3 regions of the Nonomuraea sp. K271 genome follow, and region 2 is predicted to be linked to each of the others. Evidence: riboswitches for the same ligand, from Rfam matches in the RefSeq annotation. Region 2 holds a riboswitch; each other region holds the start of a gene.
The links. A riboswitch is a leader RNA that binds a small molecule or an ion and turns the genes downstream of it on or off. The one in region 2 is predicted to bind thiamine pyrophosphate.

Region 1: another riboswitch for thiamine pyrophosphate. It lies ahead of GUY59_RS01700 (purine-cytosine permease family protein); the one in region 2 lies ahead of thiO (glycine oxidase ThiO).
Region 3: another riboswitch for thiamine pyrophosphate. It lies ahead of thiC (phosphomethylpyrimidine synthase ThiC); the one in region 2 lies ahead of thiO (glycine oxidase ThiO).

What each region holds. Positions count from the first base shown of each region.
Region 1 covers NZ_JAAAHR010000003.1:65,313-72,032, forward strand. Annotated here, with positions in the region: gene GUY59_RS01690 (sensor histidine kinase) at 1-238, opposite strand, end outside; gene GUY59_RS01695 (methylated-DNA--[protein]-cysteine S-methyltransferase) at 336-911, shown strand; gene GUY59_RS01700 (purine-cytosine permease family protein) at 874-2,208, opposite strand; TPP riboswitch at 2,199-2,311, opposite strand; gene GUY59_RS01705 (rhodanese-like domain-containing protein) at 2,461-2,784, opposite strand; gene GUY59_RS01710 (winged helix-turn-helix transcriptional regulator) at 2,829-3,263, opposite strand; gene GUY59_RS01715 (MFS transporter) at 3,339-4,817, shown strand; gene GUY59_RS01720 (Fpg/Nei family DNA glycosylase) at 4,876-5,754, opposite strand; gene GUY59_RS01725 (TenA family protein) at 5,802-6,407, opposite strand; gene GUY59_RS01730 (GOLPH3/VPS74 family protein) at 6,431-6,720, shown strand, end outside.
Region 2 covers NZ_JAAAHR010000052.1:2,749-9,468, reverse strand. Annotated here, with positions in the region: gene GUY59_RS19595 (Rv2175c family DNA-binding protein) at 1-189, opposite strand, end outside; gene GUY59_RS19590 (NAD(P)/FAD-dependent oxidoreductase) at 220-1,383, opposite strand; TPP riboswitch at 1,443-1,559, shown strand; gene thiO (glycine oxidase ThiO) at 1,528-2,685, shown strand; gene thiS (sulfur carrier protein ThiS) at 2,691-2,882, shown strand; gene GUY59_RS19575 (thiazole synthase) at 2,875-3,630, shown strand; gene pknB (Stk1 family PASTA domain-containing Ser/Thr kinase) at 3,970-5,874, shown strand; gene GUY59_RS50775 (GNAT family N-acetyltransferase) at 5,814-6,720, opposite strand, start outside.
Region 3 covers NZ_JAAAHR010000018.1:774-7,493, reverse strand. Annotated here, with positions in the region: gene GUY59_RS08830 (betaine/proline/choline family ABC transporter ATP-binding protein) at 1-768, shown strand, start outside; gene GUY59_RS08825 (ABC transporter permease) at 765-1,541, shown strand; gene GUY59_RS08820 (glycine betaine ABC transporter substrate-binding protein) at 1,538-2,494, shown strand; gene GUY59_RS08815 (SDR family oxidoreductase) at 2,533-3,384, shown strand; gene thiC (phosphomethylpyrimidine synthase ThiC) at 3,392-4,996, opposite strand; TPP riboswitch at 4,989-5,101, opposite strand; gene GUY59_RS08805 (class I SAM-dependent methyltransferase) at 5,153-5,764, shown strand; gene GUY59_RS08800 (hypothetical protein) at 5,803-6,150, shown strand; gene GUY59_RS08795 (universal stress protein) at 6,160-6,720, shown strand, end outside.

The sequences.
Region 1 (6,720 bases), on a different contig from region 2:
CCGACTCGCCCGTGCGTACGCGCTCCAGCACGGCGTTGAGCTCGGCGGTCAGCTCGCCCGGCACGATCGGCGCCCGCCGCCCGAGCAGGTCCTCGGCCGTCCACCCGAACAGCCGCTCGGCGGCCTCGTTCCAGACCAGCACGCTCTGGTCACGGTCGAGCGCCACGACGGCGTTGGGCGAACCGGCGAGCACCGCACGCGCGATCTCATCGTCACTACCGGCCCATTCGTCCCCCACACCTCCATAGTGCACGTGGCTAGGTAGGTGCGTCGGGCGATCCGTCCGATACGCTGCGGTCACGGCGATTCTCGGCGGGTGTGGAGGGTGAGGGCGAATGGCGAGCGGTGATCTCGATGCCCTGTTGCGGGTGACCTCCAGCACCTACCGCGGCGAGACGCCTCCCGACATCGCGTTCGGCACCTACGACGGCGCCGTGGGCAGGCTGGTGCTGGCCGTGACGGGCAAGGGCATCGCGGCCTGCAGCTTCGAGAGCGAGAACGACGTCTTCGAGTTGGTCAGCCGGCATGTGGGCACGTTCATCGGCAACGACGCGCGGCGGCTCGACCCGGTGCGCAGAGAGCTCGACGCCTACTTCTCGGGCCGGCTGCGCGCGTTCGCCACGCCGGTCGACTGGGCGCTGGCCACCACGTTCGCCCGTTCGGTGCTGCAGAAGACCATGGCGGTCCCCTACGGCACGACCACGACGCTGGAGCAGATCGGCCAGAGCATCGGCAGGCCGCGCGCGTTGCGCGCGATCGGCAACGCGCTGGCCTCCAACCCCGTCTGCGTGATCGTGCCCTGCCACCGGGTGGTGCGCGAGGACGGCGCGCTCGGCGACTACGCGGGTGGCGCGAGCGCCAAGCAGCACCTGCTCAACGTCGAGCAGCGCGCCTCCGCGACACGCCGATGACGGCGGTCACGAGGGCCGCCACCACCGCCGCGCCGAGTGCGCCGTTCATCCACGGTTGCCGGGTGAAGCCGATGGCGTCGCGGGCGGAGGCCCAGACCCCGTCCCACGCGGCGATCGTGGGCGTCGAGGTGGTCAGCCAGTAGGCGGCGAAGCCGAGCGCCCACGGCACCAGCATCGACCAGCGCGAGGGGGCGTTCTCGCCCGTGTTCCAGCGGTCGCCGCCGCCGAAGGCGAAATAGTCGACGGCCAGCACCGCGAACATCGGGACGAACACCGCCCCGATCACCCCCAGGAACGCGCCGTACGAGGTGACGTCCACGACGAGGGCGATCACGACGGTGAACACGCCGATGGCGGTCGAGATGATCCGCCGGTCCACGCGCGGCATCAGGTTCTGCAGCGACATGGTGGTGGAGTAGACGTTCGCGAACGACTGGTCGGTCTCGCGCAGCACCAGGATGCCGAAGAACAGCGCGCCCAGCGGGGCGGCCACGAACGGGTCGAACACGGCCGTGTTGTCGGCGTTCACGGCGGCGGCGCCGGCGATGGCCACGGCGTAGACGCCGAGCCCGAGGCAGGCCACCTGGGCGATCGTGTAGCCGCCGACGATCCCGGTGAACGCCGCCCGCGCGGAGCGGGAGTGCCGGGCGAAGTCGGCGGCCAGCGGCACCCAGGACACCGACAGCGCGATCACGTAGTCGACGGCCGGGGCGAACCCGGTCCACGACCCGCCGGCGGGGGCGGGCGTCTCGGACAGGAAATGCCAGGTGAACCAGATCATCGACACGATCACGCCGACGGTGACGTACCGCCGCAGCAGCCGGATCGCGCCCAGCGGCCAGATCGTGAGCGCGGTGGTCAGCACGCCCGCCACCACCACCCACACGGGGTACGCCACGCCGTCGAAGATCGCGCTGGCGGCCTTGGCGATCACCCACAGCTCGAAGGCGCCCCAGCCGAGCATCTGCACGATGTTCAGCACCGTGGGCGCGTACGAGATCCTGGCCCCGAACAGGCCGCGCAGCAGCACCATCGCGGGCTGGCCCGTACGGGTGCCGGGGATGGCGGAGAGACCGACCATGGCCGTGCCGACGAGGCTGCCGACCACCGTCGCCACCAGCGCGGCGGCCAGGCTGAGCGGCGCGTCGCCGGTCGGGTCGAGCAGGAGCAGCGCCCCTGAGAAGCCGAGGAGGCTGACACCGAGGTTGGCCCAGAGCGCGCCCTGGTCGAGCACGCCCAGGGTCTTGGGGGGCTGCCCGTCGAGGGTCAGCGGAACTTCGTCGGCCACATGCGACATCGCACACTCCCTACGCCGGCATTACCCGGACAGGTTCATGCGGTCGGCGACAGCCGTAGTCGCCCTCTCAGCCTGATTGCCTCAAGCTCCCGCGGATCGATTTGTTGCCTGCGGAGCAGGAATGTCCCAGTTCCGCGGGCCCCATGATGCCTCATCTCTCCGAGTTCGGCCAGCCCGGGAGCCACAGGCAGGGCCACCCATGGCACACGTGGGTGGCCCTTCGGCCTGCTCGGGGACGCCAGGGTGTTCGGCTCAGGCCACGAAGGGCTGCTCCCCCGTCTCGCTGACCAGCGGACGCCCGGCCGCCTCCCACGACTGCATGCCGCCCCCGACGTTGACCGCTTCGCGCCCGAGCTGGTTGAGCCAGGCCGCCACCTGCAGCGACCGGCCGCCGACCCGGCAGACGACATAGATCGTCCGGTCGCCCGGCACCTCGTCGACCCGGCCCTGGATCTGGGTCATCGGGATGTGCACCGCCTCACGGGCGTGGCCCGCCCGCCATTCGTCCTGCTCGCGGACGTCGAGGAGGTAGGCGTCCGCGGGAATGTCGCTCGGCTCGATCTCTGGAACGGTCATGACCCCATCATCTCGCGGCGACGGCGGCCGGCGACCGGCCCGCCTCACGGAGTGGGGCCATGAGCACGGGCGTACGCGGCGCGTGCGCGGGCGATCTCCTCCTGGTGCGCCTCGGTCCAGGTGACCAGGGGCTTGATGGTCTCGTGCAGCGTACGGCCGAGCGGCGTCAGCGCGTAGTCGACCCTCGGCGGCACGACGGGGTGAACCGTGCGGCTGACCAGGCCGTCGCGTTCGAGCTGGCGCAGGGTGACGCTCAGCATGCGCTGGCTGACGCCGTCGATCTCGCGGCGGAGCTGGGTGAAACGCATGCTCTCGCAGTCGAGCATGGCGATGACCAGCAGCGACCACTTGTCGGCGATGCGGTCGAGGATCTGGCGCACGTCGCAGTCCTCACGGGTGTCCCACAGGCGCACGTCATAGTCGTCGTCGGCCACGGTGCCCGCGGAGTAACCGAGTGATTCGGAAGTGCCTTCTTCCATGACATCCCATGATGGCCAATGATGTGGACGGTTACAACAAGGAACCGACATGCATTTGAGTAACCGGGGGTTGTCATGCCTGTCCCTGCTCGCAGGTGGGGCGTACTGATTGTTCTGTGCGGGGCCATCTTTCTCGAAGGCATCGACGTCGCCATGCTGAACGTCGCCCTCCCCGCCATCCGGGCCGACCTCGGGGTGTCCACGGGCATGCTCAGCGGCGTGGTGAGCGCCTACGTGCTCGGCTACGGCGGCTTCATGCTGCTCGGCGGCCGGGCGGCCGACCTGCTGGGCCGGCGGCGCATGTTCCTGCTCTGGCTGGGGGTGTTCCTGGCCTTCTCCGGCCTCGGCGGGGTGGCGAACGACGGCTGGGTGCTGCTGCTGGCGAGGTTCGTCACCGGGGTGGCCGCCGGGTTCATGACGCCCGCGGGGTTGTCGCTGATCACCACGAGCTTCCCCGAGGGCCGCGACCGCAACCGCGCCCTGATCATCTACGGGAGCACCGGCGCCGCCGGCTTCGCGCTCGGCCTGGTGTTCGGCGGAGTGCTCACCGAGTTCGGCTGGCGCTGGGTCTTCTTCGCGCCGGTCCTGATGTCGCTGGCGATCCTGCTCACCGCGATCGTACTGATCAAGGAGCCGCCCGCCGGCGAGCGCCCGGCGGGCGGGTTCGACCTCGCGGGCGCGGCGAGCGTGACGGGCGCGATGATGTTGCTGGTCTACGGCGTGGTACGCCTTGAGCACCCCGCCGAGGGCCTGCCGCTGACGCTCGCGGTCTTCGCCGTGGCCGCGGGGCTGCTGGCGGCGTTCGCGGCCATCGAGCGCCGCTCCCCGCACCCTCTGGTCCGCCTCCGCATCTTCAGGTCGGCCGCGCTGGTCCGCGCCAACGTGACGGCCGTGCTGCTCACGGCCTCGTTCTTCGGCTTCCAGTTCCTCGTCACCCTCTATCTGCAGGAACTGCGCGGCTGGTCACCCATGCAGACGGGGCTCGCCCTGCTGGTGGCCGCCGCCGACGTGGTGATCGCCCCGACGCTCACCCCCCGGCTGGTCAACCGGTACGGCAACGCCAAGGTCATCCTCGGCGGCCTGCTGGCGGGTCTGCTGGCGTACGCGCTCTTCCTCGGCGCCGGGCTGGACTGGACCTACGCCGCGATGGTGCCGTCGATGGCGCTGCTCGCCCTGATGTTCGCCTTCGCCTACGGCCCGCTCATGATCACGGCCACGGACGGGATCGCGTCCGCGGAACAGGGACTGGCCGGCGGGCTGATCAACTCGTCGTTCCAGTTCGGCGCCGCACTCGGCGTGTCGATGGTCACGGCCGTCAACGTGGCCGCCCTCGGCGACGCGACCACGCAGGTAGCCGGAATGGCCGCCCTCCGCACGGCCCTGACGGTCCCCGTGACGACCGCCCTCCTGGCAAGCGCCATCGCGGCAACGGCCCTCATGTCCAGACGGCCCGGCGGCACACCCGGAAACGCGGGCCAGGTGAAAACCACGGAACACGGCCAAGACGACGCTCGTCACGGCGAGCAGCCCGTGAGCCTTCACGACCGGCCATGACAGGCGCCAGCCGACATCGGCGCGTGCGGTGACGTCGGCTGTGCCGTAGGAACAGGAATCACTTCAGAAGACGAGAAAGCCTCCTGTCGGCGAGGGGCTTGCCGCCGGTCTGGCAGGTCGGGCAGTACTGCAGGGACGAGTCGGCGAACGACACCTCGCGGATCGTGTCGCCGCAGACGTCGCACGGCTGCCCCGCCCGGTTGTGCACGCGCAGCCCCGACTTCTTCTCCGCCTTGAGGTCCTTCGCGGCCAGCCCGTGCGCCCGCTCGACCGCCTCGCCGAGTGTGGTGACGATGGCTTCGTGCAGGTCGGCGATCTGTGTGTCCGTGAGCGTCGCGGCGATCTTGAACGGCGACATCCTGGCCGCGTGCAGCACCTCGTCGGAATAGGCGTTGCCGATGCCGGCGATGATCTTCTGGTCGCGCAACAGGCCCTTGATCTGGGTGCGGTTGCCGCCCACGATGCGCTTGAGCGCGGCGACCGTGAACGACGGGTCGAGGGGGTCGGGGCCGAGCGCGGCGATGCCGGGCACCTCGTCCGGATTTCTTGTGACATAGACGGCGAGCCGCTTCTGGGTGCCCGCCTCCGTCAGTTCGAAGCCGGGCGCCTGGCCCTCGTCGTCGGGCGTCAGCCGCACCCGCACCGCGAGCGGCCCCTTCCCCGGACGGACGGGCTTCGCGCCCGACAGGTCGTCGCGCCAACGCAGCCATCCCGCCCTGGCCAGGTGGATGACCAGGTGCAGGCCGTCGCAGTCGAGGTCGAGGAACTTGCCGTGCCTCGCCACGCCGGTGATGGTCAACCCGCCGAGCGCCGTGGCCGGCGGGTCGAACGTCTTGAGCGCCTGGAAGCCGACCACGTCGACCCCCAGGATCGTGCGCCCCACCGCCCGCTCGCGCAGGAAGTGGGTGAGAGACTCCACTTCGGGAAGTTCCGGCATGTCACCAGGGTACGGTCCCGCGCCGCGCCGTCCACAGCCTGTGGACGCTACGGCACGCTCCAGAAGGCCAGCTCGTGCGCCATGCCCTCGGTGAACTTCGCCTCCGCCCGCGACGGGTCGGGATCGGCATCGTCGATCATCTCGGCGATGCGTACGGTGAGCGCGGCGAACCCGGGATCGGCGTACGTGTCCACCCAGGCCCGATATCTCGGCTCACTGGGCGGATTCTCGGCCAAGATCCGGCCGAGCGTCGAGTAGCCCCACATACACGGATAAAGCGCCGCCAGCCCTTCCCCGTACGACGCCGCCGACTCCAGCAGGAACCCCGTGTACGCCGCACACGCCGGCCCTTTCACCGCACTCCCCAGATCGGCCCCGAACTCCGCCGACAACGACCTGTGCAGGTTCAGCTCGTCGTGGTACGTCGCATGCGCCAGGTCCACCAGGTCGCCCAGATGCGCGTCGGGCGCCTGCCAGGCAAGCCGCGAGAACACCCGTACGTAGTCCAGCAGGAACAGGTAGTCCTGCTCCAGCCACGACCTGAACACCGGTTCCGCCAGGTCACCGCGGCCGATGCCGACCACGGTGGGATGGTCGAGCTGCGCCTGCAGCAAGGGACGGCCGATGGCGTGCAACTTCTCGGACAAGCTCATAAAGGGGAGGTTAGTGTCGAAACATGACTGTGACGATCGCCGAAGAGTTCCTCCTGCTGGCCTACCGGGACGACAAGGGCACCCCGCTCATCGACTCCACGCGACTCGACTCCGCGCTCGCCGGCGCGCTCCTCGCCGAGCTGGCCGTGGCCGGGCGGCTGGAGCTGTCGGACAAGAAGGTGACCGTCACCGACCCGAGCCCCCTCGGCGACGCGGAGCTGGACGCCACGCTGAGCCGCATCGCCTCCGAGACCAAGGCCAGGAAGCCCGCCTGGTGGGTGCAGCGGCTGAAGACGAGCAAGCTGCGCAACCG
Region 2 (6,720 bases):
GTCGAGGAACACCGCGGGCACCTGTGGCCCGCCACTGCCCCTGCGTACGCCGAGCAGTTTGTGGTCCTTGAGGAGTTGCTTGGCCCGCCCCAGCGGAAGGTCGAGGCGTGAGGCCACTTCGGGGAGAGTGAGCCACTCGTTCACGAGCTGGTCGGTCTCCCGGTCGATCTGTGCAACAGAAAGTGTCACGAAACCACAACTACCACATGGCGTGCTTGCTCAAACAACACAATCTCGTAGGGACACTTCGGGATCTACCAGGCGTTTGGCGTCGAGGCGTTGGCCGGAGGCGATGATTCTGCGCCCCTGGACCAGATCTCGGGGCCGATCGACGGCCAGCACGGCGGCGAGGGCGTCGTCGGCGGTGAGCCAGACGGCCGACCACTTACCCTCGGTGTCGCCGCGGTAGAGGAGGCGTTCGCCGGCCGGGTGATGACCGGCGTACTGCACCATGTGCCCGAACTGCTCCGACCAGAAGTACGGCACGGGATCGTAGACGGCGTCCTCGCCGAGCAGGGTCGCGGCGGCGACCTCCGGTGCGTTGAGCGCGGAGTCCCAGTGTTCGACGCGGAGCCGGGTCTGCCAGCGGCGCGACCACCAGGCGGCACAGTCGCCGACGGCGACGACGCCGGGCAGGGAGGCGCGCAGGCGCTCGTCGGTGACGACGCCGTTGTGCAGGTCGATGTCGGCGTCGGCGAGCCACTCGACGGCGGGGCGCACGCCGATGCCGGTGACGACCACGTGGGCGTCGACGAACGCGCCGCCCACCAGCCGCACGCCGCCCTCGTCGACGGAGTCGACCATGGCCCCGAGCCGAAGGTCGATGCCGTCGTACCACCGCTCGGTGCGCGCCCCGAGCTCGGCCCCGACTGCGGTGGCGAGCGGCGCGGGACCGGCCTCGACCACCGTCACCTCGCACCCGGCCCGGCGCGCGGCGGTGGCCACCTCGGCGCCGATCCACCCGGCGCCGATGATCGCGACGCGGGCGCCGGGGACGAGCATCGCCCTGACCTCGTGGGCGTCGTCGAGGGTGCGCAGCACGTGCTGAGGGCCGTCGCCGGGGAGCCTGATCGGGTCGGCTCCGGTGGCGATGACCAGGCCGTCGTAGCCCAACTCGCCCTCCGTCGTCTCCACGACCCCCGCGCGCAGCGACTTGGCGCTGACGCCCGGCCGGAAGTCGACGCCGAGCGCGGCCAGGTCGGTGCCGATGTAGCTGTCGTCGGCCTCCCCGGACAACACGGCCTTGGACAGGGGCGGGCGGTCGTAGGGGCGATGGCGTTCCCTGCCGACCATGGTGACGCGGCCGGTGAAGCCCCGCGAGCGCAGCGCCTCCACGGTCCGCAGACCGGCCAGGCCTGCTCCGACGACGACGACGTGGTTCACGTTGATGACCATAACGGGGGCCGTGCCGCGGCGTGACACCGAGGCCGTAGGCTGGTGGGGGAAAGACGCGCGGGAGTCCGGCCGTTACCGGGCTGAGAGGAAGGCTTGACCGGGCCTTCGACCGCAAGACACCTGATCCGGGTCATGCCGGCGAAGGGAGCGCATGTGGACGTGATCGTAGGCGGAGGGATCGTCGGGCTGTCGATCGCCTGGCGGCTGGCCCGCTCCGGGCGGCCGGTCACGGTGGCCGACCCGGCGCCCGCCTCCGGGGCGTCGCACGCGGCCGCGGGGATGCTGGCCCCGGTCAGCGAGGTGACCTACACCGAGGCGCCGCTGCTGCGGCTGGGGCTGACGGCGCTGCGCCGCTGGCCGTCCTTCGCCGCCGAGCTGGCCGTGGACGCCGGGCTCGCGGGGGCGGACGCGCTCGACTTCCGTACTGACGGCACGCTGGACGTCGCGTTCGGCGCCGACGACCTGGCGGCGCTGGACGAGCTGGCCGCGTTCATGGAAAAGCTGGACCTCCCGGTCGAACGCCTGACCGGGCGCGAGTGCCGGCGTCTGGAGCCCATGCTGGCCCCCGCCGTGCGCGGCGGCCTGCTGGCCCCCGGTGACGCCTGGGTGGATCCGCGCCGCGTGACGGCGGCCCTGCTCGCCGCCCTCGACCGGCGGGGCGTCCCGCTGGTGAGGGCGCGCGTGAGCGAGCTCCTGCGCGACGACGGCAAGGTCACAGGGGTACGCCTTACGCCACCGGACGTCCAGGCCCCCGGCGTGGCCGATGGGGGCGTGCCGCGGGAGGTGCGGGCAGAGCGGGTGATCCTGGCGGCCGGGGCGTGGAGCGCCGCGCTGGCCGGGGTGCCGGTGCGGCCGGTGAAGGGGCAGATCCTGCGGTTGCGCTCCTCGCAGCCCCTGCTCGGCCGGTGCGTACGCGGCACCGTGCACGGCTCGTCCGTCTACCTGGTCCCCAGGGGCGACGGCGAGCTGGTCGTCGGCGCCACCCAGGAGGAGCTGGGGTTCGACACCAGGGTGACGGCGGGCGGGCTCTACGAGCTGCTGCGCGACGCCAGGGAGCTGGTGCCGGGCGTCACCGAGCTGGAGGTCGCCGACGTGGTGGCCGGGTTGCGGCCGGGGACTCCGGACAACCTGCCCGCCATCGGCCCGAGCGGCACACCCGGGCTCACGCTGGCGACCGGGCACCATCGGGGCGGCGTACTGCTGGCCCCGTTGACGACGGCCATCCTGCTGGGTGAAGAGGGCGAGCTGGCGGCGCTGTGCTCGCCAGAGAGGTTTCGGGATATTTCATGATTGTGATGATCAACGGGGCCGCGCACGAGGTGACCGACGGCACGACCGTGGCGCAGGCCGTGAGCACGCTGACCGCGTCCACCACCGGCGTGGCCGTGGCCGTGAACGACGAGGTGGTCACGCGCAGCGCCTGGGAGACGACGGCGCTCAGCGACAGCGACCGCGTAGAGGTCCTGACGGCGGTGCAAGGTGGATGATCTGATCATAGCCGGGGAGAAGTTCTCCTCCCGGCTCATCATGGGCACCGGCGGCGCCCCCTCGCTCGAGGTGCTCGACCAGGCGCTGGCCGCGTCGGGCACCGAGCTGACCACGGTCGCCATGCGGCGGCTCGACCCGGAGGCCCGCGGCTCCGTGCTCGACGTACTGCGCAGGCGGGACATCAGGGTGCTGCCCAACACCGCCGGCTGCTTCACCGCGGGCGACGCCGTGCTGACGGCGCGGCTGGCCAGGGAGGCGCTCGGCACGCCCTGGGTCAAGCTGGAGGTCATCGCCGACGAGCGGACATTGCTGCCCGACCCCATCGAGACGTTCGACGCGGCCGAGCGGCTGGTGGCCGACGGGTTCGTGGTGCTGCCGTACATCGGCGACGATCCGGCGCTGGCGCGGCGCCTGGAGCAGGCGGGCTGCGCGGCCGTCATGCCGCTGGGCGCGCCGATCGGGTCCGGGCTGGGCATCCGCAACCCGCACAACATCGAACTGATCGTGGAGGCCGCGTCCGTGCCGGTCATCCTCGACGCGGGCATCGGCACGGCCAGCGACGCGGCACTGGCGATGGAGCTCGGCTGCGACGCCGTCCTTCTGGCCACGGCGGTCACCCGGGCGCAGCGGCCCGACCTCATGGCGGCGGCCATGAGGGACGCCGTGGCGGCCGGGCGCCTGGCTCGCCAGGCGGGGCGCATCCCCCGGCGCCGCTACGCCGAAGCGTCGTCCCCGATGACCCCGTAACGCTCCACACCCGCCGGGCGGGCCACCCACTGCGCCCGCCAGGCTGCGCATCCGGACGAGACCCGACCGCCGCGATCGCCACGTGGTCTGGGCGGGGTGGCGCGACACGCCCGGACCGCTCCTGAGAAAGGGTGGCGGGCCGCTCCGGCACGTACCGGCGCGGTGCCGGGCGCCGTACAGGCCCGTGGGCAAGGGCGCGCGGCCGGGAGACAGGGGCGTGACGCGGGTGAGGCTATGTCCGCTTCCCCCGGGAACGGGGACGGGCTAACGAGAACGTCTCCGCATCGGTTTCGGGCGGTCGGGCCCTGTCAGTGGCAAAACGCCCGTAAACTCAGCGGGGTGGACACGACGACTGCGGACCCCCTGGTCGGGCGGCTCCTCGATGGGCGCTATCGCATCGAGAGCCGGATCGCCCGGGGCGGTATGGCGACCGTCTACCTCGCGCTGGACATCCGGCTCGACCGGACGGTGGCGCTGAAGGTCATGCACCGCTCACTTGCCGAGGACCCGGCGTTCGTCCGGAGGTTCATCGGCGAGGCCAAGTCGGTGGCCAGTCTCTCGCACCCCAACATAGTGCACGTTTTCGACCAGGGCACCGACACCGACGTGGTCTACCTGTCGATGGAACACGTGCCCGGCCGGACGCTGCGCGACATCCTGCGCGACCGCGGCAGGCTGCCGGCCCGCGAGGCGCTCGAGATCATGATTCCGGTGCTGGCCGCACTCGGCGCCGCCCACCAGGCGGGCCTGGTCCACCGCGACGTGAAGCCCGAGAACGTGCTCATGACCGACGACGGCCGGGTCAAGGTCGTCGACTTCGGCCTGGCCAGAGCCATCGAGGCGACCAACCAGACCCGCACCGGCGTGATGATCGGCACGATCGGCTACATGTCGCCCGAGCAGGTCACCACGGGCGGGGCCGACGTGCGCAGCGACGTCTACGCCGCCGGCATCATGCTGTTCGAGCTGGTGACCGGGCAGCAGCCCTACGACGGCGAGACGCCGATGTCGGTGGCCTACCGGCACGTCCATGACACCGTGCCCGCGCCGTCGTCGTTCGTCCATGACGTGCCGCCGCTGATCGACACGCTGGTGGCCCACGCGACGGCCCGCGAGCCGGCCGACCGTCCCGCCGACGCCACCGCGATGCTGGTGGCGGCCGTCGACGCGCACCGGATGTTGCCGCGGTTGAGCAGCCCGCCCACGGGTGGGCCGGTGCCGTCTCACTCCCACCGGCAGGGCTCCGGCTCCGCCGCGGGCTCGCGCCCGCAGCCCGCTCCCGCCCACACGCTGATACAGCCGCGGACGGAGGTGACTCAGGGGCGCGGGTTCCGGCCCAACTGGTTCCTGGTGACGCTGGCCGCCGTGATGGCGGTGGCGGTCGGGCTGACCGGCTGGTACTTCTCCCAGCCCGACCCGGTCATCGTTCCCGACCTGGTCGGCAAGGACATGGCGATCGCCGAGAAGGACGCCGCCGCGCTCGGCCTCGTGGTCCGCAAGGGCGACGGCAGACACGACGAGAAGGTGGCCGCCGGCCTCGTCCTGCGCACCGACCCGGCGGCCAAGAGCGAGCTGGAGAACGGCGGCACGATCACACTGGTGCCCTCGCTCGGGCCCAAGCGCGTCATCGTGCCCAACGTGGCGGGCATGACCGAGAACGACGCCCGCGTGGCGCTCGCCGACGCGGACCTGACCGTCGACTCGGTCAAGCGCCTGGCCAACCAGGAGGTCGAGCGCGACAAGGTGATCCGCACCTCGCCGCAGGTCGGCGAGAAGGTGAAGCAGGGCACCAAGATCGACATCTTCGTCAGCGCCGGGCTGGTCATGCCCGACGTGGGCGGCATGCCGAAGGACCAGGCCGCCGGCCATCTCAGCGGTCAGGGCTTCCAGGTTGAGGTCAACGAGGTGGACGACGACGCCGAGCCGTGCACGGTCATCGCCCAGGAGCCCAAGGCGAAGACGGAGGTCGACAACGGCGCGCGCGTCATGATCACGGTGTCGCGGTGCCAGACGGACTTCTGGGACTGGTTCGGCGACCGCGACGGCGGGGACCGCGACGACCGGCATCTCCGCGTCGTGCCAGGGGTGCTCGGCAAGGAACTCGGCGACGCCAGGTCCGAGTTACAGGCCCTGGGCTTCCAGGTGCGGGTGCAGCGGCTGGTCAACGCCGGCGTGGTGAAATATCAGCGGCCCCTGCCCAACAGCGAACGCCCGTCGGGCAGCATGGTCTTCCTCTGGCAGTGATCGTCCCGCACCTCCCACCGCCCCCACGTCGTGACGAGCGGCCGGTATCCCTGGCGGGACCAGAACGGCACTGACAGCGGGTTGTGGGCCACATAGTGCACCAGCACGGTCTCGACGCCGGCCGCCGCCACCGTGGCGTGGGCGTGGCCGGCCAGTGCGGCGCCGATGCCGCGGCCCCGGCTGCCCGGGCGCGCGTACAAAGACCCCACGTACGCCACGGGCGACGCCTCCACGGCGGGCGCGATCGACCTCGCGTGGTCAGGGTGGTGGACCGAGAGCATGCCGGCGACCTCGCCGTCCTGCTCGGCCAGCCAGCACCAGCCGTCACCACGGGCGAGTTTCTCCTCCAGCTCGGCCCTCGCGGCGGCGGGCGTCGAGGGCAGCACCGAGATCCAGCCGAACTGCGCCTCGTAGGCGATCAGGTCGAGGTAGAGCCGGCACATGGTGTCCAGGTCGTCCGCCACGGCAGGGCGGACGGAGGCGGACGGTCGGCTCGCGGCGGGGCCGGAGGAGGAGACGCGGACGGCTGGGCCGGAGGGGGAGACGCGGACGGCGAGCACGGAACGCGGCGCGAACCCCCGCCTGGCCAGCGCCGCGACGGGCGCGGTGTCGCGGCTCGGCCAGTTCGCCACGAGCCCGGATCCCGGCTCGGCGTCGAGAGCCGAGATCCAGCGGTCGAGGAGGTGGCCGAGCGCGCCGGCCGGGTCGTCACCCGCGACCGCGGCCCGGAGGGTGTGAATGACCGGCGGGCCCCAGTGCACCGACCGGGCGCCCGGGACCGCCGTGGCGGTCGAGGGCGCGCCGACGGCGTTCCCGGTCTCGATCAGGTCGTCGCCGAGCTCCGCG
Region 3 (6,720 bases), on a different contig from region 2:
CGCGACACCTTCCCGCGCCGGCTCTCCGGCGGCCAGCAGCAGCGCGTCGGCGTCGCCAGGGCGCTGGCCGCCGACCCGCCCGTGCTGCTCATGGACGAACCGTTCGGCGCGCTCGACCCCATCAGCCGCGAACGCCTCCAGGACGAGCTGCTCGGCCTCCAGGACGACCTGGCCAAGACGATCGTCTTCGTCACGCACGACATCGACGAGGCGCTGAAGATCGGCGACCACATCGCCATCATGAAAGCGCCCGGCCACATCGTGCAGTACGCCAGCCCCGCCGAGATCCTCACGAACCCGGCCGACGACTACGTCGAGCAGTTCCTCGGCGCCGGCTCCTCGATGCGGCTGCTGCGCCTGACCAAGGTGGGCGACATCGAGGTGGACCAGGTGCCGTACGCGTCGGAGGACGCCGACGCGGCCGAGGTGCTCGCCGAGGTCGAGCGACACGGCCTGGACTACGCCCTGATCACGGACGGGATGCGGCGGCCGCTGCGCTGGGTCGGCGCCGAGCACCTCCAAGGGCTCACGGGCCCGGTCGGCTCCGCCGGCGACCCGATCACCGGCACCCTCCACCACCGGATGACGCTGCAGGACGCTCTGGAGGCGCTGCTCAACGCCGACAACGACGTGGTGCCCGTGGTGGGCAGGCGGCGGGCGTACGCGGGGGCGCTGTCGCTGAGCACCGTGCAGAACGCGATCCAGGCGATCAAGATCAGGGAGCGCGAGCGCCGCCTGCACCGCGGCGAGACCGGGGCCGGCCGATGACCGTCTCCACGGCAGTCCCCGACGAGACCACCAACCCGGAGCCGCGGCTCGGCCGCTCCTGGCACATCGTGCTGCCGCTCCTCTGCTACCTGGCTGTGGGCGCAGCCATGATCATCTATACGCAGTCGGTGCCGCTCGACGGCATCGAGCGCGGCTCGCTCAACCTGCCCTACATCTTCGGCCGCACGTGGGAGCACATCCAGCTGGTCTTCTACTCGACCGTGCTGGTGCTCGTGGTGGCGCTGCCGCTCGGCATCCTGCTCACCAGGGGCACCCTGCGCCGGGCGACGCCGTTCGTGCTGGCGCTGGTCAATGTGGGCCAGGCCACCCCGGCGGTGGGCCTCGTCGTGCTGTTGGCGGTGCTCTTCCAGATCGGCTTCTGGACGTCGGTCGCCGCCCTGTTCGCCTACAGCCTGCTGCCCACGCTGCGCAACACCATGGTCGGCCTGCAACAGGTCGACTGGCGGCTGATCGACGCCGGCCGGGGCATCGGCATGTCGGCGGCCAGGGTGCTGTTCAAGGTGGAGCTGCCGATGGCCGCGCCGGTCATCCTGTCGGGCATCCGGACCACGCTCGTGCTGAGCGTCGGCACGGCCAGCATCGCCGCCTTCATCGGCGCGGGCGGGCTCGGCGACCTGATCACCACGGGTGTGAGCACGCAGCGCAACCTTGTGCTGGTCACCGGGTGCGTGCTGATCGCGGTGCTGGCCCTGATGATCGACTGGGTGGGCGGGCTGGCCCAGCGGGTCCTCGCCCCGAAGGGGCTGTCGTGAGAGCGTTCCTGGCCCTGCTGCTCGTCCTGGTGATGGCCGGGTGCGGGCTGCGGCCGGCGTCGTCGTTCGTGCCGCCGGTCGAGCCGGCCGGCATCCAGCCCATCCCGTCGCTGGAGGGCACACCGATCCGGGTGACGTCCAAGGAGTTCACCGAGCAGCTCGTGCTCGGCAAGATCGCGGTGCTGGCCCTCACCGCCGCCGGCGCCGACGTGGCCGACCAGACGAACGTGCAGGGCAGCGTGAACGCCCGCGCCTCCCTGACCCGCGGCGACGCCGACCTGATGTGGGAGTACACCGGCACCGGCTGGATCACCTACCTCGCCCAGACCAAGGCGCTGCCCGACCCGCAGGCGCAGTACGTCGCCGTCCGCGACCTCGACCTGCGCGAGAACGGCATCGTCTGGCTGCCGCCCGCGCCGCTGAACAACAGCTACGCCATGGGCGTCACCCGGGCCACGTCGCAGAAGTGGGGCGTGAAGACGATCTCCGACCTCATGAAGATCCCGGTGAACGAGCGTACGTTCTGCGTCGACCACGAGACGTTCGGCCGCGACGACGGTTTCCTCGGCATGCTGAAGGCGTACGGCATGACCTACGGCAAGGAGGTCCCGCGGGCCAACGTGCGCCGGGTGTCGGTGGGGGTGCTCTACAACTCCGTCGCCAGCGGCCAGTGCGCCGCCGGCATGGTGACCACGACCGACGGCCGCGTCCAGGCGCTCGACCTGGTGCTGCTGGAGGACGACAAGAAGTTCTTCCCCAGCTACAACGCCGCGGTGACGATGCGGCGCGAGCTGGCCGACGCGCACCCCGAGATCGCGAAGATCTTCGCGCCCATCAGCGCCAAGCTGACCGACGACGTGATGCGCGGTCTCAACGCCAAGGTGGACGTGGACGGCGACGTGCCCGCCCTGGTGGCGCGCGACTGGCTGCGGGACGAGGGATTCGTGCGGTAAGGGCGTTAACCCTGCCCTTTCGGGGGCAGCCGCTGGGCATGTCGCAAACACCACCCGCCCAGAACCAGCCGTACCCGGGCCGTACGGGAGAGATGGCCCCCGAGCCGCGCGACGAGATGCGCGACTACGTGGGCCGTGACCTGCTGCACGGCAAGAAGGCGTTGATCACCGGTGGCGACTCGGGCATCGGCCGGGCGGTCGCCGTGGCCTTCGCCAAGGAGGGCGCCGACGTCGCGATCGCGTACCTCAGCGAGCACGAGGACGCCGCGCACACCGGCAAGCTGGTCGAGGCGGCCGGGCGGCGCTGCGTGCTCCTGCCCGGCGACCTCGGAGACCGGGAGCACTGCGCCTCCGTCGTCGAGCAGACCGTGGCCGAGCTGGGCGGCCTCGACGTGCTGGTGAACAACGTGGCCTACCAGGCGCCCGTCGACGGCCTGGAAGAGCTGACCGACGAGCAGTGGGAGCACACGTTCGCGGTCAACATCCACAGCTACTTCCGGGTCATGAAGGCCGCGCTGCCCCACCTGCGTGAAGGCAGCGCGATCATCAACACCTCGTCGATCAACGGCCTGCGCGGCAACAAGACGCTCATCGACTACTCCGCCACCAAGGGCGCCATCAACGCCTTCACCTACTCCATGGCCCAGAACCTGGTCGACCGCGGCATCCGGATCAACGCCGTGGCTCCCGGCCCGGTCTGGACGCCGCTGATCCCGGCGACCATGCCGGAGGAGAAGGTGGACTCGTTCGGCGGGAACGTGCCCATGGGCCGGCCCGCCGACCCGGACGAGATCGCCCCCTCGTACGTGTTCTTCGCCTCCGGCCGGATGTCGTCGTACTACACGGGTGAGGTGCTGGCCCCGATCGGCGGGGAGACGCTGCCCGGTTGATCCCGGGTCAGTCCGCCATCGGCAGGTAGACCCTGCCTCCGCGCCTGGTGAACTCGGCCGCCTTCTCCGCCATGCCGGCCTCGATCGCCTCCTGCGTGTCCAGCCCGTGCTCGTCGGCGTAGCGCCGTACGTCGTGGCTGATGCGCATGGAGCAGAACTTGGGCCCGCACATGGAGCAGAAGTGGGCGGTCTTGGCCGGCGCGGCGGGCAGGGTCTCGTCGTGGAACGAGCGCGCCGTGTCGGGGTCGAGCGACAGGTCGAACTGGTCCTCCCAGCGGAACTCGAAGCGCGCGTCCGACAGCGCGTCGTCCCACGCCTGGGCGCCGGGGTGCCCCTTGGCGAGGTCCGCCGCGTGGGCGGCGATCTTGTACGTGATCACGCCGGTCTTGACGTCGTCCCTGTTCGGCAGGCCGAGATGCTCCTTGGGGGTGACGTAGCAGAGCATCGCGGTGCCGTACCAGCCGATCATGGCGGCGCCGATGCCCGAGGTGATGTGGTCGTAGCCGGGGGCGACGTCGGTGACGAGCGGGCCGAGGGTGTAGAACGGCGCATCGTCGCAGAGCTCGCGCTGCAGGTCGACGTTCTCCTTGATCTTGTGCATGGGCACGTGCCCCGGGCCCTCGATCATCACCTGGACGTCGTGCGCCCGCGCGATCGTGGTCAGCTCGCCGAGCGTGCGCAACTCGGCGAACTGGGCCTCGTCGTTGGCGTCCGCGATCGAGCCGGGACGCAGCCCGTCGCCGAGGGAGAACGACACGTCGTAGCGGGCCAGCAGCTCGCACATCTCGTCGAAGTTGTCGTACAGGAAGCTCTCGCGGTGGTGCGCCAGACACCAGGCCGCCATGATCGAACCCCCGCGCGAGACGATCCCGGTCTTGCGGCGGGCGGTGAGCGGCACGTACGCCAGCCGCACGCCCGCGTGCACGGTCACGTAGTCGACGCCCTGCTCGCACTGCTCGATCAGGGTGTCGCGGAAGACCTCCCACGACAGCGCCTCCGGGCGGCCGCTGACCTTCTCCAGCGCCTGGTAGATGGGCACGGTCCCGACCGGCACGGGCGAGTTGCGGATGATCCACTCGCGGGTCTCGTGGATGTCGGGCCCGGTGGACAGGTCCATGATCGTGTCGGCGCCCCACCTGGTGGCCCAGGTCATCTTCTCGACCTCCTCCTCGATGGAGGAGGTGACGGCGGAGTTGCCGATGTTGGCGTTGATCTTCACGAGGAAGTTGCGGCCGATGATCATCGGCTCGGTCTCGGGGTGGTTGACGTTGGCGGGGATGATGGCTCTGCCCGCGGCGACCTCCTGGCGTACGAACTCGGGGGTGACTCCCTCCCGGACCGCCACGAACTCCATCTCCTTGGTGACGATCCCCCGCCTGGCGCAGCCCACCTGGGTCATGGGCGCGCCCGCCGCGCGGCGCTGGGCGATCCACGGCTCGCGCGGTCTCGCCAGCCCGCGCCGCACGTCGGTCTCGACGTACGGGTCGGTGTACGGGCCCGAGGTGTCGTAGAGCGTCACCGACGACCCGTCGGTGAGGTTCACCTGGCGCTTGGGGACGCGGAGGTCGCCTTCGTAGATCTTGGTAAAGGTGGGGACGCGCGCGTCGGTCATCGCGCAAACTCCCTTCGCCGGCATTACCCGGAGCAGGTTCTGGCGGTCGGCGGCTCTCAGCCGTCCTCTCAGCCCGGTCTGCACCGGGCTCCCGCGTTGGACGGCCGTGATCGTACCCACGCCTGTGCCATGACGAAACATGACATCATCCGCAAAATGGAAGATCCCACGTCAACGACCACGGCCGCCTACGACCACATCGCCTCCGGCTGCGCCGCCCGCACCGAGCACCCCGACGACGCCCTACAGGCCTTCAGGCGGCGCTTCGCCGAGGCCGTGCCCGCCGGCGCGACGGTCGCCGACCTGGGATGCGGGCCAGGAAGGGACGCCGCCTGGCTGCGCGAGTGCGGGCTGCGGGTCGTCGGCGTCGACCGCTCGGCCGCGATGGCGCGGCTCGCCGCCGCCCGCGGCGTGCCCGCCGTACTGGGAGACCTGCGCCGGCCCTCCGTGGCCCCCGGCTCGCTCGCCGGCCTGTGGTCGGTCGCGGCCCTGCTGCACGTGCCCGCCGCCGACACCGAGGCCACACTGCACGCCTGGTGGACGGCCCTGCGACCGGGCGGCGTGCTCGGGCTGAGCACCTCGGCGGGCGACACCGAAGGATGGGAGGAGCTGCCGCGCGACACCGGCCGCCGCCGCTGGTTCGCCCACCGCGACCCCGGCACGCTCCTGCACCTGCTCGGCGCGGCCGGATTCGAGACCGTCGAACACGGCCTGAACCGCGCCGAACGCACGTGGCTGAGTGTCCTGGCGACCAGGCGCGAGGTTTGACGACCGCCTCCAGCGGTACCAACCCCATCAGGGGGACTATGAAAAAGATCGCCGCTGTCGCAGGACTCGTGCTGCTGGCCACGTTCGGCGTCACCGCCGCCCACGGCGACGGTACGGACCAGCACGAGGTGAGCCAGGAACAGTACGAGACCCTGCTCGCCCAGTGCAGCTACGCCGGCACGGGCAAGGCGCGTTGCCGCTCGACGGTCAAGGAGATCTACCGCATCGGCGCCGAGGACACGAAGCTCGACTGCCGTACGTACGCCGGCGTGTCCGTCTGCGGCACGCTCAAGCTCAGCCAGGCCGAGCGGGCGTGCATACGCGACTCCACGGAGGGCGGCATCTCGTTCCGCCGCGCCGAGGTGGAGTGCTACGCGTCATCCTGAGGAGCTGCCGTGATCATCGTGGGAGTCGATGGCTCACGCGCCGGGCTGGAGGCAGCCGGCTGGGCGGCCAGGGAGGCGGCGCTGCGCCGCGCGCGACTGACCGTCGCGCACGCGGTGCCGCGGTGGGTGTGCGACGAACTGTCCGCCCGCTACGCCGAGGTCGCCCGGTGGATGCGCGACGAGGCGAACTCGGTGCTCACCGCCGCACGCGACCGGGCGCTCCGCGAACGCCCCGCCATCGTCGTCGAAACCACCCTGCTCCCCGGCGACCCCCGCACGGCGCTGATCAAGGCCGCGGAACAGGCCGAACTCCTGATCGTCGGCAGCCACGGCATCGGCGGCGTACGCGGGCTGCTCGTCGGATCCGTCGCCCACGGGGTCGCCGCCCACGCCCGTACGAACGTCGTCGTGGTCGGCGAACGGCCCGCGACACCGTCGCGCGGCGAGATCGTGGCCGGCTTCGACGGCTCCCCGCCCAGCCTTCGGGCGCTCGACTTCGCCCTTGCCGCGGCCGGGCTGCGCGAGGCGCGGCTGCGGGTCGTGCAGGCGTGGGCCTGGCCGCGGCCCGGC